DNA from 3 places in the Bacillus sp. H1a genome. Region 1 is predicted to be linked to each of the others. Evidence: riboswitches for the same ligand, from Rfam matches in the RefSeq annotation. Region 1 holds a riboswitch; each other region holds the start of a gene.

What was found. A riboswitch is a leader RNA that binds a small molecule or an ion and turns the genes downstream of it on or off. The one in region 1 is predicted to bind S-adenosylmethionine.
Region 2: it holds a riboswitch for S-adenosylmethionine, as region 1 does, so the genes downstream of both, U860_RS0121905 (methionine ABC transporter ATP-binding protein) here and U860_RS0111225 (M20 family metallopeptidase) in region 1, are expected to answer to the same signal.
Region 3: it holds a riboswitch for S-adenosylmethionine, as region 1 does, so the genes downstream of both, U860_RS0122170 (sugar ABC transporter substrate-binding protein) here and U860_RS0111225 (M20 family metallopeptidase) in region 1, are expected to answer to the same signal.

What each region holds. Positions count from the first base shown of each region.
Region 1 is NZ_AYMH01000022.1:7,848-12,506, forward strand. It holds gene U860_RS0111215 (SDR family oxidoreductase) at 1-501, opposite strand, end outside; gene U860_RS0111220 (Lrp/AsnC family transcriptional regulator) at 670-1,110, shown strand; gene U860_RS0111225 (M20 family metallopeptidase) at 1,241-2,446, opposite strand; SAM riboswitch class I at 2,535-2,636, opposite strand; gene U860_RS0111230 (AAA domain-containing protein) at 2,712-4,659, opposite strand, start outside.
Region 2 is NZ_AYMH01000046.1:25,160-29,818, forward strand. It holds gene U860_RS0121895 (DUF4097 family beta strand repeat-containing protein) at 77-970, shown strand; gene U860_RS0121900 (cysteine hydrolase family protein) at 1,038-1,583, opposite strand; SAM riboswitch class I at 1,825-1,930, shown strand; gene U860_RS0121905 (methionine ABC transporter ATP-binding protein) at 2,055-3,074, shown strand; gene U860_RS0121910 (methionine ABC transporter permease) at 3,064-3,729, shown strand; gene U860_RS0121915 (MetQ/NlpA family ABC transporter substrate-binding protein) at 3,750-4,604, shown strand.
Region 3 is NZ_AYMH01000047.1:24,060-28,718, forward strand. It holds gene U860_RS0122160 (ABC transporter permease) at 1-448, opposite strand, end outside; gene U860_RS0122165 (sugar ABC transporter ATP-binding protein) at 432-1,919, opposite strand; gene U860_RS0122170 (sugar ABC transporter substrate-binding protein) at 1,916-3,028, opposite strand; SAM riboswitch class I at 3,117-3,222, opposite strand; gene U860_RS0122175 (NCS2 family permease) at 3,315-4,616, opposite strand.

The DNA of each region.
Region 1 (4,659 bases):
TAGTGCACCTTTACTTAAACCGTATGCAATTGATCCTGTAAAACCAAGTCGTACTTCGGCTGATGAAATGTTAATAATGCGCCCTTCTGCTCGTAGTAATGGTAATGTTTGCTGAATTAAGAAGAACGGTGCCTTCATATTTACGGCCATAATTTCATCAAAAACTTCTTCTGTCGTATCTTCAATTGTCCCTTGCGTACCTATACCTGCATTGTTAACTAAAATATCAATCTCTGATATACCAACTCTTGTTTGTAATTCATTCTTTAATTGTTCTACTAGCCTTTTGACACCATCAATTGAATTAAGTTCAGCTTCAATTAAGAAAGCTTTTCCTCCATTAGATTCAATCTCTCTAATCGTTTCGTCTGCAGCTGTTTTATTTCGTCCATAGTGAATCGCAACTAATGCACCGTCTTTCGCCAATCTCATTGCAATGGCACGGCCAATGCCGCGACTCGCCCCTGTTACTAACGCTACTTTCCCATCAAGGTTCTTCATTTTTTCCATCCTTCCCAAACTTTCGATTGATAAAATTCTATACTTATATTTTCATTTAAATTCCAATAATTTTAAATGTATTTTTATAGGTAATTCAGTTAGTTAACTTATGATATTATAGTTATAAGTTGTAATTTACTTTAGAAAACAAAACGAGGAGGCTACACAATGCAAAACGCAGTAAAATTGGATGAAATCGATCATAAAATTATGAACTTATTGTATGAAAATGCGAGAATTTCCGTTTCAGAAATAGGACGGATTATATCCATGACGCAGCCTGCTGTAAAAGAACGAATTAACAAACTTGAAGATCAAGGAGTTATAGCGGCTTACCGAACAAAATTTGAGCCTTCCAAAATTAATAAAAACATTCAAGCTTTCATTATGTTTAAAACGAGTCAATGCTCTGATTTTATCCGATTTTGTAATGCCGCTTCTGAAGTAACAGATTTGTATCGAATTAGCGGGGAATTCAATTATATGATGAAGGTCATGAGCGATTCGATGGATTCCCTCGCTGCATTTTTAGACTCTTTAATGCAATTTGGATTATCGTCTCCTTTAATTGTTTTAAAGAGTGAGTTTGAGGAGAAATTGTCGTTCTAATAAGATGGTACTAAGGTAGAAATATCAAATGTATGTGGAAAAATTCTTTTATAATATAATAAAACCAGCCATAGGCTGGTTCTTTTTTCATTCAATTCCCTACTAAAAAATCCCGGCTACTCCTTCTCACCTACCCCTGATTCCTCTGCGCCTCTCTAAACTCCTCTTTCACCTTCTCTAACAACCCTTCTTCCGTAATTAATCGATACGCTGTATTTGCTAGTGCTTTTGCGGATGTAATTAACGCTTTATCGCCTAGTTCTGAACGGGCTGCTTCTCTAAATTCATTCGTATGCGCAATTAAATCGTCTGGACCAATTTTAATGTATGGATGAATTGTCGGTACGACTTGGCTTACGTTTCCTGCGTCGGTTGAGCCGATGCCTACTCTTTCTTTACGGTTCACATCTTCACCTAGTAATTCTAGTTCTTCGGCTACGACGTCATTAAATGTTTTTGTTACGAGTAGTTCATCGATTTCATTTTGGAATTGATGAATTTTCACTTTCGTACCTGTTGCTAATGCTGCTCCTTGCGCGATGTTTCTTACTTTCTCCGTTACTTCCGCACATCTTTTTCGCGTTGCTGCACGGATGAAGAACCTTGCTGATGCGTAGTCCGGAATAATATTAGGTGCTTTTCCGCCTTCTGTAATGACACCATGGATCTTCACATCTGACGGAAGTTGTTGGCGAAGTGCATTAATACTGTTATACAGCTGGATAATCGCATCTAATGCGTTAATCCCTTCTTCAGGTGACGCAGCTGCATGAGCTGTTTTCCCGTAAAAATGAAAATCAAGTGGATCAACTGCTAGTGATGGACTCGTTGAAGCTGTTTTTCCGCTTGGGTGAATCATAAGCGCCGCATCAATGTTTTTAAATAAACCTGCCTTTACATAACTTGCTTTCGCACTGCCATTTGGTCCCCCTTCTTCAGCTGGTGTTCCGAACACTACAACTTCTCCGCCGATTTCTTCAAGTGTTTCCGATAATGCGATTGCTGCCGCAACGCTAATTGTTCCGATTAAATTGTGACCACACGCATGACCTAGTCCTGGTAAAGCATCATATTCGGCTAAAAAGGCGATTACTGGTCCTTGTTTCCCTGAACTTTTTCGCGCAATAAAACCTGTTTCATGCCCAGCTATATTATGCTGTAATTGAAATCCTGCGCTTCCTAACAACAAACTTAACGTTCTTGATGCATAAAACTCTTGGTTACCGATTTCAGGATTCGCATGAATCTTATGACTTGTTTCTATGTACTTTTCCTTATTTCTTTCTATACTCTCTTCAATTGTTTTTCTTTGTGACGTTATTCCTGTCGCTCCCATTTTTCTTCCTCCTTTTATTTTCACGTAAAAAAACCTCTTTCTAAAAGATAGAAAGAGGCTTTGGCATATACAGTCAAAATGAGCTTCTTTCTTATCTTTCAAGTTACCTTGCTGGAATTGGCACAGTATTCATAAAGAATCCGCTGCCGAGGTGTCATAGGGCCAGTCCCTCAACCTCTCGTGATAAGAATTTTCATAAAATTGTATTAAATTATTTTCATTCTAAGTTTATTCCGATTAAAAGTCAAGGAATTCCTATCCGAATTTACCGAATATCTAAAAATCCTTTTAATACACCAATTGTTTCAGGTGCTTGTAGTCTTGCACATATGTACGGAAATTCCGTACTACCTTCAAACATCATTTGAGATGTTAACGGTGCTCCCGCCCAAAAGATTTCATCATCGATTAATATAAACGGAAACGCTTTGTTTTGCCTTTGTAACTTTACATTTTTTAACGGAACTGGTCCATCACTGTAAACTGTTATTTGTGCATTCGTACGCATTAACGCTTGCCATACTCGTTTATCAACTTGCCTTGTGCTTGGAAGTGAAATGATAATTTTACGTTTCGCCGCTAAAATATCTTTTAAGAGCCCTTTCGGTTCCTCAAGATTCATTTCCATAAACCAGCGTAAACGTTTCGAAATTTTCCGCTCCCACACTTGTCTCGATGTCGTACGATCATACACATCACCGTGCCGTTCTATATGGGCTGTTAATTGTGATAACGCTTGTTTTCTCGAAAGATTTTTACGCATGTAGTGACAATCTGATAATTGAATGAACTTCCCTCTCGCCCTCGTTACTGCTACATTGACGAGACGATGGTTTTTATGATCAAAGAATAACACGCCAGGGCGTTCTTGCGGATAACTATCCACCGTATCAAATATCATCATATCTCTTTCGGAACCTTGAAACTTATGAACTGTTGCGGCTAAAACTGGTACATGTTGATATTTCGTTCTCTGCAACAGTTCTCTAATACACGTTGATAAAAAGCGGGACTGTGCTCGGTACGGCGTAACAACACCGATAGATTGAACACCGTCTAACAGTCCAATTAAAATCATTTGCATCGCTACTAAGCCAGACATAATATTAAAACGAGAACCAGAAGCAGCGTCTTTTAAAGAAAAGGCTCCCATTAAGCTCGTATCAAATAAAACACTGGCTTCATTTGCGAACGGTTGTAGTTTCGCGAGTTCCTTGCGCTCTGAAACAGATGGATGGTCGTACACTCTATTTTTATAAATAAATGAGTTTGTAAACTTAGATATATCCGCATGCATACGTCTTTGTTCCTGCAACATAAAAAGGTTGGGATGTGCTTCTGATTTATTTACAGACTCAACAATCCCAGCGTGATAAAACATATCTTCACCGAGCCATTTTCGAACGAGTTCATGGTTTGCCATCGCAATAGGAGGCAATTGTAAAAAGTCGCCACAAACGACAATACGTTTTCCAAGAGAAGCAGCTAATGCGATTTGCGGAACATATGCCATACTCACTTCATCTACGACAACTAAATCAAATGTGCGCTCATAAATAAGCGCATCAATTGCACATTTCGATAAAGTCGCACCGATTACTTTCGCATTTTCAATATATTCTTTTTCTACTTCTTTAATTTTCGCTTTTTGTTTTCGAAGTTCACTTTCTATTTCTTGCATACGCTTTTTATCAGAAGACGTCGCCTTATACGATAGAATTTTTTCACGAAGATCTTGGCGTGTTTCTTCTAAATAAAGCCTTTCCTCTCCCCATGATCCATTCGTCGTTTCTACTAGCCTCGATGCAAGTAACGTTTCATGATTTCGTATATGTTCATGTTGGCTAAAGCCGTAACGAACGATTTCTCCAGGTGTCCATTTCTTTTTCTTCTCAATTTGCTTCGTTACTTCACTCATTAATACGTCTACTGCCGCATTACTATGAGCTAACACAAGTACCGATTTTCCTTTTTGATAATGAGCCGAAATAATACGTGATAAATTGTAAGACTTCCCTGTTCCGGGCGGTCCCCAAACGTACGTTGTCGGATTGTAAAATGAGCGATACGCCAATTCATTTTTCGTATTTTTCATCTTCTCGATATGCTTCGGACTGCTCGTTCCATCTACAAGACGCTTTATACGATTTCGTTTCAGCTTATCTTTACGCGCTTCTTTCAATCTCTCTTGCAGTTGTTCTAACAATTGCCAC
Region 2 (4,659 bases), on a different contig from region 1:
TGGATAGTAATTGTAGAAATTCAATTTTTAACAACTGTAAGACGATATGAAAATGATAAAAAGGAAGTGTTATCGTATGAAGATGTTAATTTTAGTTGCATTATCATTGCTTGTTATTGGGGGAATTGGAGTTGGGGTGATGACTGTTTTTGGAGGAGGTTTCAATAAAGTTGAAATTCATAAAAAAGAAATGGTAGCCGGTGGGAAAATCGATGAAATTGAAATGAAAACGTCTGCTGCTGATGTTGAAGTTGTGACAGTCGATTCAAAAGAAATTGAAGTGTTACTAGATGGGAATATGAGCAAAGGATTAGTAGATAAATATAAATTTATGGTAAAGGAAGAAAATAATCACTTAAATGTGGAGTTTACTAAAGATGGGAATTCAGTTGGTTGGAACGTTGGCACTACTGCAGATGTAAAATTACAAATTAAAGTGCCAAGTAAATTGTATGAAAATATGAAAATAAAAACATCATCAGGGGACGTTCTAGCAAAGGATATGGAAATAAAGACAGCAGAAATAAAAACATCATCGGGGGATATATCGTTATTACAGTCTACAATAAATGAGAAATTAACAGCTAAAACATCTAGTGGAGCAATTGAGACTAATAAAAGTGAAGTTGTAGCAGCAAATTTAACTACGAGTAGCGGTGAAATTAAAGCAGATGGTCTACGCTCTAAAGAAGTGGCGTTTACGACGTCATCAGGTAATATTGAATATAATGATAAAAGTTTGCAAGGTGAGGTAGAATGTAACACCTCAAGCGGTGATGTTCAGATGAAATTTGATACACTTCCTGAATCTTTGAAGATTAATTTTGAGGGAGGTTCTGGTAAACCTTATTTGAATGTACCTGGTCTATTGTATGAAGAGAAAACAAAGCATAAATTAATTGGAGTAAAAGGTTCAGGAGAACATAAAGTGCAAGTAAAAACAAGTTCGGGAGATTTTAAGTTACAATAGTTTGAGAATAAAAATAAAAATCATGTCTTTCTCTTTAATTGATGAGGAAGACATGATTTTTTGAATTTTAGTTAGCTAAAAATTCTTCTGTACTCATTACATTTGCATACACTCCATTTAAACTCGCCAAAATTGTATTGTGAATATAAACAGCCGGTATAGTAGCGTTCTTAAATGAAAGATCCTTTGTAGCGCAAGCATCATGTATAACGGTACAATGAAAGCCAAAATCAAAAGCCGCCCTTACTGTAGCATCAATACACATATGAGTCATCATCCCACATATTACGATGTGCTCAATATCTAAACGTTGTAATTGCTCTAAAAGATCAGTTTCTCGGAAGCTATTTGGATAATGTTTGAGTATAACGGTTTCTTCTCTAAGTGGACGGACATTTTCATGAATATGGACACCTTCTGTATTTGGTAGGAAAAAAGTAGCATCATCTTTTATAGCTACATGTTGGATATGAAAAATAGGTTCGTTTCTTATTCTAAAATGTTGTAGTAGTTGAATAGCATATTCACTTGCTTCTACTGGATTACGTAATTCCATCTTTCCACTTGGAAAATAATCATTTTGAATATCGACGAGCAAAAGAGCTGTTTTCATATATTTATCTTCCTCCGATTTCATATTCAAATTATTTTATTCAATGAATAGAGAGGATTTCCCTTTCTAAAAGTATGAGTGATAAGAATTTTACATAACTATAAAAATCGCTATCGTATTATGATTTCTGATTTGAAAATTTAAATAGAGAAATAATTAATATTTTTCTAAAAAATGTATTGACTCTCATTATTCTGAGTTCTATAATGAGAATTAATTAAATGACAATTAAATCGATACACTCTTATCCAGAGAGGTGGAGGGACTGGCCCTACGATACCTCAGCAACGGGTTTTTTAATACCGTGCTAATTCCAGCAAGCCTAAAACAGGCTTGAAAGATGAGAAGATGTGAACGAGTACATATTAGTGCTCTCCTTCTTATCTTTTATTACTGATAAGAAGGAGAGCACTTTTTATTTTACCTCGAAAGCTCTACTTCAAGTTTTTACAGCATATAGGAGGGAAGAAAATGATTTCTTTTAACAATGTAAGTAAAGTATATGAATCAGGCGGACAATCAGTTCATGCCGTGGAGGATGTAACATTGTCAGTTGAAAAGGGTGAAATTTTTGGCATTATCGGATTTAGTGGTGCTGGAAAGAGTACGTTGTTACGTCTAGTAAATATGTTAGAAAGACCAACTGCAGGAACGATTTCAATAGATGATAAAGATATTACATCATTATCGACGAAAGAGTTACGGAAACTAAGACAAAGGATTGGAATGATTTTTCAAAGCTTTAATCTATTTAATTCAAGAACAGTATTTGGGAACATTGCTTATCCATTAAAGTTAGCAAAATTGCCAAAGAATGAGATAAAAGAAAGAGTGAATGAACTACTAAAATTAGTTGGTTTAGAAGATAAAGCAAACTATTATCCAGAACAGCTATCAGGCGGTCAAAAGCAACGCGTTGGGATTGCAAGGGCGCTTGCCACATCACCGGATATTCTCATATGTGATGAGGCAACATCAGCTTTAGATCCGGAAACAACGACAGAAATTTTAAATTTATTAAAGAAAGTAAATCGAGAATACAATTTAACGATTCTACTTATTACACATGAAATGCACGTTGTGAAAGAAATTTGTCACCGCGTAGCCGTTATGGAAAAAGGAAAAGTAATTGAAGAAGGAAAACTGTTTGACGTTTTCACACAACCAAAAACAAAAACGACTCAGAATTTTGTACGCTCTGTTATTAATGATCACTTACCAGAAAGTGTTCTAGCGAAAATTCAAAATGGAGGTCAGATTTATCGCCTGACTTTTACTGGGGAAGAGACAGGGCAGCCTGTACTATCATATATTGCGAAAAACTATAATGTCGATGTAAATGTTCTTTACGGAAATATTATTGAACTCCAAAATGTTTTATTTGGAAATCTTCTTGTAGAACTACAAGGTGAACAAAGAGAGATTCAAAAAGCACTACAACATCTAAGACTGCAAGTGCAGCTGAAGGAGGTAGAAGCTCATGCGAGTTGATTGGAGTATATTTTGGCCTCGCATTTTAGATGCGACGGGGGATACCCTCCTAATGGTAATTGTTACCCTTATATTTGCTACAATTCTAGGTATACCTCTAGGTTTACTATTATATGTGACGCGGAAAGGGAATTTTTTAGAAAATAAGTGGGTCTTTTCTATTCTTAATATCATTATTAATACAATTCGTCCGATTCCGTTCATTATCTTTTTAGTAGCCTTAAGTCCAATAACAAGAGGTGTTATTGGAACTACAATCGGAACGGCAGCAGCAATCTTTCCAATGACGTTAGTTGCTTCAATTGGTATTGCTAGAATGGTTGAAACAAACCTTGTCTCTGTTCCGAAAGGAGTAATTGAAGCTGCACAAGCAATGGGTGCTTCACCACTTAGAATTGTTTTTGAAATTCTCGTGCCAGAAGCGTTAGCGCCATTGATCTTGGGAGTTACGTTTATGACAGTCGGTTTAATTGAATTTTCTGCAGTCGCAGGACTTGTCGGTGGTGGAGGCCTTGGCGACTTAGCAATGACATATGGCTATCAACGCTTTGATACATCAGTTATGTTCGTAACGGTCGTTTTACTTATTATTCTTGTACAGTTAGCTCAAAATTTAGGAAACTACTTTGCGAAAGTCTTTTTACGCAGATCATAAAAGGAAGAGGGGAAAATAAAATGAAGAAAATTTTAGCATTTGCATTATCAGCAATCGTAGGAATTTCAGCATTAAGCGGTTGCTCAGGTGGAGACACAGGTGCAGGAGCGAAAGAGAAAGTAGTTCGCGTCGGTGTAACTGGAACAGATGGAGACGCTTGGGAAATCTTAAAGAAAAAAGCTGAAAAAGAAGGCATTAAAATTAAACTGGTTGAGTTCTCTGATTACACAACGCCAAATAAGGCGTTAGCTGATGGAGATATTGAACTAAACTCATTCCAGCATATTGCTTTCTTAGAACAATTTAAAAAGGAGCATAAGTTAGACATTACAGCTGTTGGTACAACACAAATTGCACCGATGGGCTTATACTCTGAAAAATATAAGAAAGCAAATGAAATCCCAGATGGTTCAGAAATTGCTATTCCAAATGATCCAACGAACCAAGCACGCGCATTAAAACTTCTTGATGCAGCTGGATTATTAAAGCTTAAGAAAGATTTCGGTCTATTTGGAGATCCAAGTGGTATCGCTGAAAATCCGAAGAAGTTAAAAATTACACCGGTTATCGCACAGCAAACACCTCGTGTATTAAAAGACGTAGCAGCTTCAGTTATTAATAACGGTGTTGCTGGTCAAGCTGGATTAGATCCAGCGAAGGATCCTATTTTCCTAGAAGATCCAAAGAATGAAAATGCGAAACCATATATTAATATTTTCGCAGCTCGTACGAAAGACAAAGATGATCCAACACTGAAAAAAGTAATCGAATTGTACCATTCAAAAGAAGTAACAGATGCAATTAAGAAAGAAACAAATGATGGTTCAATTTCAGTAGATCTTTCACTTGATGAGCTTGCAAAAATCGTAAAATAATTATTGAGTTTAACGGGCTAACAGAAGGAACCCCTCCGCTGTTAGTTCGTTCAAC
Region 3 (4,659 bases), on a different contig from region 1:
CTTTTGAGAATGTTAAGTGTAGTCCATTCACGATATACATGATACTTAATGTAGCTAGCAAATCTGGTAGTTTAATTCGGATAACGAGTAGTGCATTTAATAATCCAACTAATAGACCACAAAGAATAGGAATAAGAAGTGTGACTAATAGTTCTTGTCGATATAAAACGAGACAGGAGGCGGCCGCAATTGTTGCTAAACTAGCGGTAGAGCCGACTGATAAATCAAATCCATCTACAATTAATGTAAAGGTAACACCGATTGCAAGTAACGTTACAATAGAAATGGAACGTAAAATATCACTAATATTGTTGTAGGTTAAAAAAGAATCGTTGACGATAGAGAAAAAAATTGTAACGCCTATAATGATAGCGATTGTGCTAAATTGATAAAAAAGATGGGTAGGTAAATATAATTTCTTAGTTTTAGTTTTATGAACGAGATTCAATGGAATAGCTCCCTTCAGATAAGTATAAAAGCTGTTCAGGAGATAGGTCATTCGGCAAGTACTCGCCTACAAATTCGCCGTTTGCTAGTATAAGAATACGATCGGCGATATGTAGCGCTTCATCTTGTTCTCCTGTGAAATAAATTACGGAATTTCCGTCTTCTGTAGTGTTGCGAATGAATTGAAAAATGTCTTGTTTCGCAGCGACGTCTACACCTTTAGTTGGCTCGTCCAAAAGAAATAGATTATGTTTGAATCCATCCCACTTTGCAATCGAGACTTTTTGTTGGTTTCCTCCGCTAAGTGAATGAATAAATGCTTTTGGATCATTTGGTGAGATGCTGAAAGTAGTAATTGCCGCAGTAGCATTATGTAATTCGGGTTGTTTTCGTCTCCAACCAGATTGGTGTAAATTTGTGTGACTTATAATATCTTCCGAAAGAAATAAGCCCTGTTTTCTTCTTTCTTCTGGTACAAGTGCGATTTTCGCTTTAATTGCATCTCGCGGTGTTTTAATCGTTATATTTTGGCCGTTTATTTTTGCACGATAAGTATGGCGAGCACCAAATAAAGTTTCAGCAAGCGTTGTTTTTCCGCTTCCAATTAATCCGTATATCACAACAGTTTCTCCTTTTCGTACTGTAAGAGAAAGGGGAGAATGGTCTTTGTGTAATTGAAGCTCTTGTACTTTTAATATTTCTTCACTCCCGAATTTTGGTGCTGTATTAATAGGAAGTAAGAGTTGTTTTCCAGTCATTGCTTCAACAATTTGTTGATCTGTAATCTTTGTAATAGCTTCAGATAGTGTAACCTTACCGTTATGTAATACAGTTACCTCATCCGCAAATTTTCGAATCTCGGATAAACGATGAGAAATCAAGATGATACCAATACCTTTTGATGTTAAATCTTTAAAGAGATTCCCAAAGGTTTCCACTTCTTTTGGCCCAAGAGAAGAAGTTGGCTCATCTAATAAAAGATAATTTGTATTGTTAGATAGGGCTCTTGCGATGAGAAGTAATTGTTTTTCATGTAATGAGCAGTTTGAAACATCTTCCGAAACATTTAAATCTACCTGGACAGCTTGCAAATATTGTTTCGCAAGTGCTACTAATTTTGATTTTGAAAATAGTACTTTATTTTGCATTGTTAAATGATCGATTAGTACATTTTCTAATACAGATAATCCAGGAATAAGTCCGTGATCCACTTCTTGTGTTACGAAAGAAATACCATGCTTTTTCGCATCTCGTGGCGAAGTAAAGGAAATAGGCTGATTATCAATTTTTATGTCCCCAGCAACTGGCTGAATTTCACCAGTTGCAATTTTTAGTAAAGTACTTTTTCCCGCGCCGTTCATTCCTAGTAAAGCGTGAACTTTTCCTTTTTGTATGTTAATAGAAACATCTTCTAGTACAGGGGTAGCGATGTGATAAGAATGTGTAATGTTTTGAAGAGAGAATGTCATCATTTTTTCTCCTTCTCTAATTTTTTCATCCAAGGGGAATATGCATCTTTCGAGTCTCCCCAACCGTTTATATGTTTTGATAATTGATCCATTGTTATATTTTCTTTTGGTAAACTATCTTTCTTTACTAAATAAGGTTCCAGTGAGTAAATATCCGGCGTTTGTTCACCAGCGATTTTTTTGTATAAGAAGCGCACTTGAACTTTACCGACTTCAGCCGGATCAGTTGCAGCCGTAGCGGTCCAAGGTGAATTTTCTTTTTGCATGAGTTGTAAATCTTCATTACTTAAGTCAATGCCGTATACTTTTATATCTGTACGATCAGCTTGTTCGAGTGCTTTGACGGCCCCTTTAGCAAACTCATCCCACGAAGCGAAAATAGCTTGTAAATCCCCTTGTTTCGGATATTTCTTTAGTAAAGCTTCTACTTGTGTTTGTGTATCAAGTGGTGTGTTATTACTAGCAGTACCAAAGCGTGCAACTTCTTTTATATTTGGATAACGTTTATAAAAAGCATCGATGATAACATTGCGACGTTCCATTGGAGCAAATCCGCCAACCCATACGACGGCGATATTCCCTTGTCCATTCAAATCTTCCGCTAACGTTTTTAATGATTTCCATGCGAGACTATAGTCATCTTGATCAATAATTGTTACGCCTGGTAAGCGTAGGTCGTTATCAAATGCTACTACAGGAATGTTCGCTTGTAATGCTTTTTCTACTCCGGGTTTTAGTGCTTCAGAGCGACCGTGATCAATTAAAATACCATCAACTTTTGAATTAATAGCAGTATCTAGATTTGCTGCCATTTTTGCTAAATCATTATCAGAATTGTAGACTTGCACACTGCCACCGAATAGCTCAACTTGTTTTTTGACACCCTCAATATATTGAGAGGAAAAAGTTCCGATGGACATTTGCATAATTAATGCGATTTTTAATGGCTTTTTTACTTGGCTTGGAATTTCTGTTTGTAAATGGTTTTCTGCTGTAGTAGTCACTTTCTTCACCGGTTGTTGCATTTGTGAAGAGACAGCATCTTGTTCATTTGTGCAAGCTGTTAATGTAAGTAAGAGAAAAATAAGTGCGATGGAACAAAATTTCTTCATAAAAAAATCCCTCCTAAACTAAGAAGAGAGGGGAGGGAGTGAAAATAAAAAACGCCTTTTCATATAGAAAAGACGTCTTATCATATTACTCTTATCTTTCAACACAATGTGTTGTAAGAATTAGCACCGTGCCCATAAATGGGTCGGTTGCCGGGCTTCGTAGGGCTCATCCCTCCACCTGCTCTTGATAAGACATCGAATATTTAACTATTTCGAATTATTCCATAACTATGTACTATTGTCAAATGTTTTTTAATAAATAAAAAAACCCTCACAACGAGGGATTTTAATGTGGTAAGAATATCAATTGATAAGCGAACAAGATTCCGAATAAATACACAAGTGGGTGAACCGAACGGAATTTACCTTTTGCCACTTTCATAAGTGGGTATGAAATAAATCCAAGTGCAATACCTGTTGAGATACTTGATGTAAGTGGCATGCTTAAGATTACTAAGAATGCTGGGAATGATTCATCAAATGCATCCCAATCAATGTGGCGAACAGAGCCCATCATAAGACTACCAACGATAATTAGTGATGGTGCAGTAATAGCTGATACACCAGAAATGGCACTTACTAATGGTCCGAAGAACGCTGCTAATGCAAATAGAACAGCTACTGTAACTGTCGTTAAACCAGTACGACCACCGGCAGCAACACCAGCAGATGATTCAATATAAGCTGTTGATGGTGTTGTTCCGAACATAGAACCGATTGTTGCTGAGAATGAGTCAGATAGAAGAGCTCGTCCTGCTTTTGGAAGCTTTCCGTCTTTCATAAATCCACCTTGTTGTGCAACGCCAAGTAATGTACCTGTTGTATCGAATAGTGTAACAAGGAAGAATGAGAAAACAACGCCGTATAATCCGTAGTTAATTACATCAGATACAGCAGTAATTGGATTTGAAACAATAATTCCTTCTGGTAATCCAGGCATTGATGTAACACCGTTTGAGAATGTTAATTGTCCTGTGAAGAAAGCGATAATACCAGTTAATAGCATTCCGATAAATAGCGCGCCATTTACATTTAAAGACATAAGGACAATTGTAATTCCAAGTCCAGCTAATGCTAGTAGTACTGGAGCAGAGTGAAGATCTCCAAGTCCAACTAAGTTTGCATCATTTTTTGTAACGATACCTGTTAAACGTAAACCGATAAAGGCGATGAAAAGACCGATACCAGCAGTAATTGCATGTCTTAAGTTTTCAGGAATTGCTTCCATTAATTTTGTACGGAAAGATGTGAATGATAACAAAATTAAAATCATACCTGCTACGAATACAGCAGAGAATGCAATTGCGAAAGTCATGCCTTCATGAGCTTTTACAACAGAATAAGAGAAGTAAGCATTTAATCCCATACCTGGTGCAATTGCGATTGGTAAGTTTGTAAAGATTGCCATAAATAATGTTCCGACAACAGCTGCAATAATTGTCGCTGTAAATGCTTGTTCAAACGGAACACCTGCATCCCCAAGGATGACAGGGTTTACGACAATGATATATGCCATTGTTAAAAAGGTAATAATACCTGCCATAATTTCAGTTTTAATAGAAGTTTTATGTTTTGAAAGGTTAAACATATAAACATCCTTTCTTTTTACGAATAATTTCCACAACAGTTAT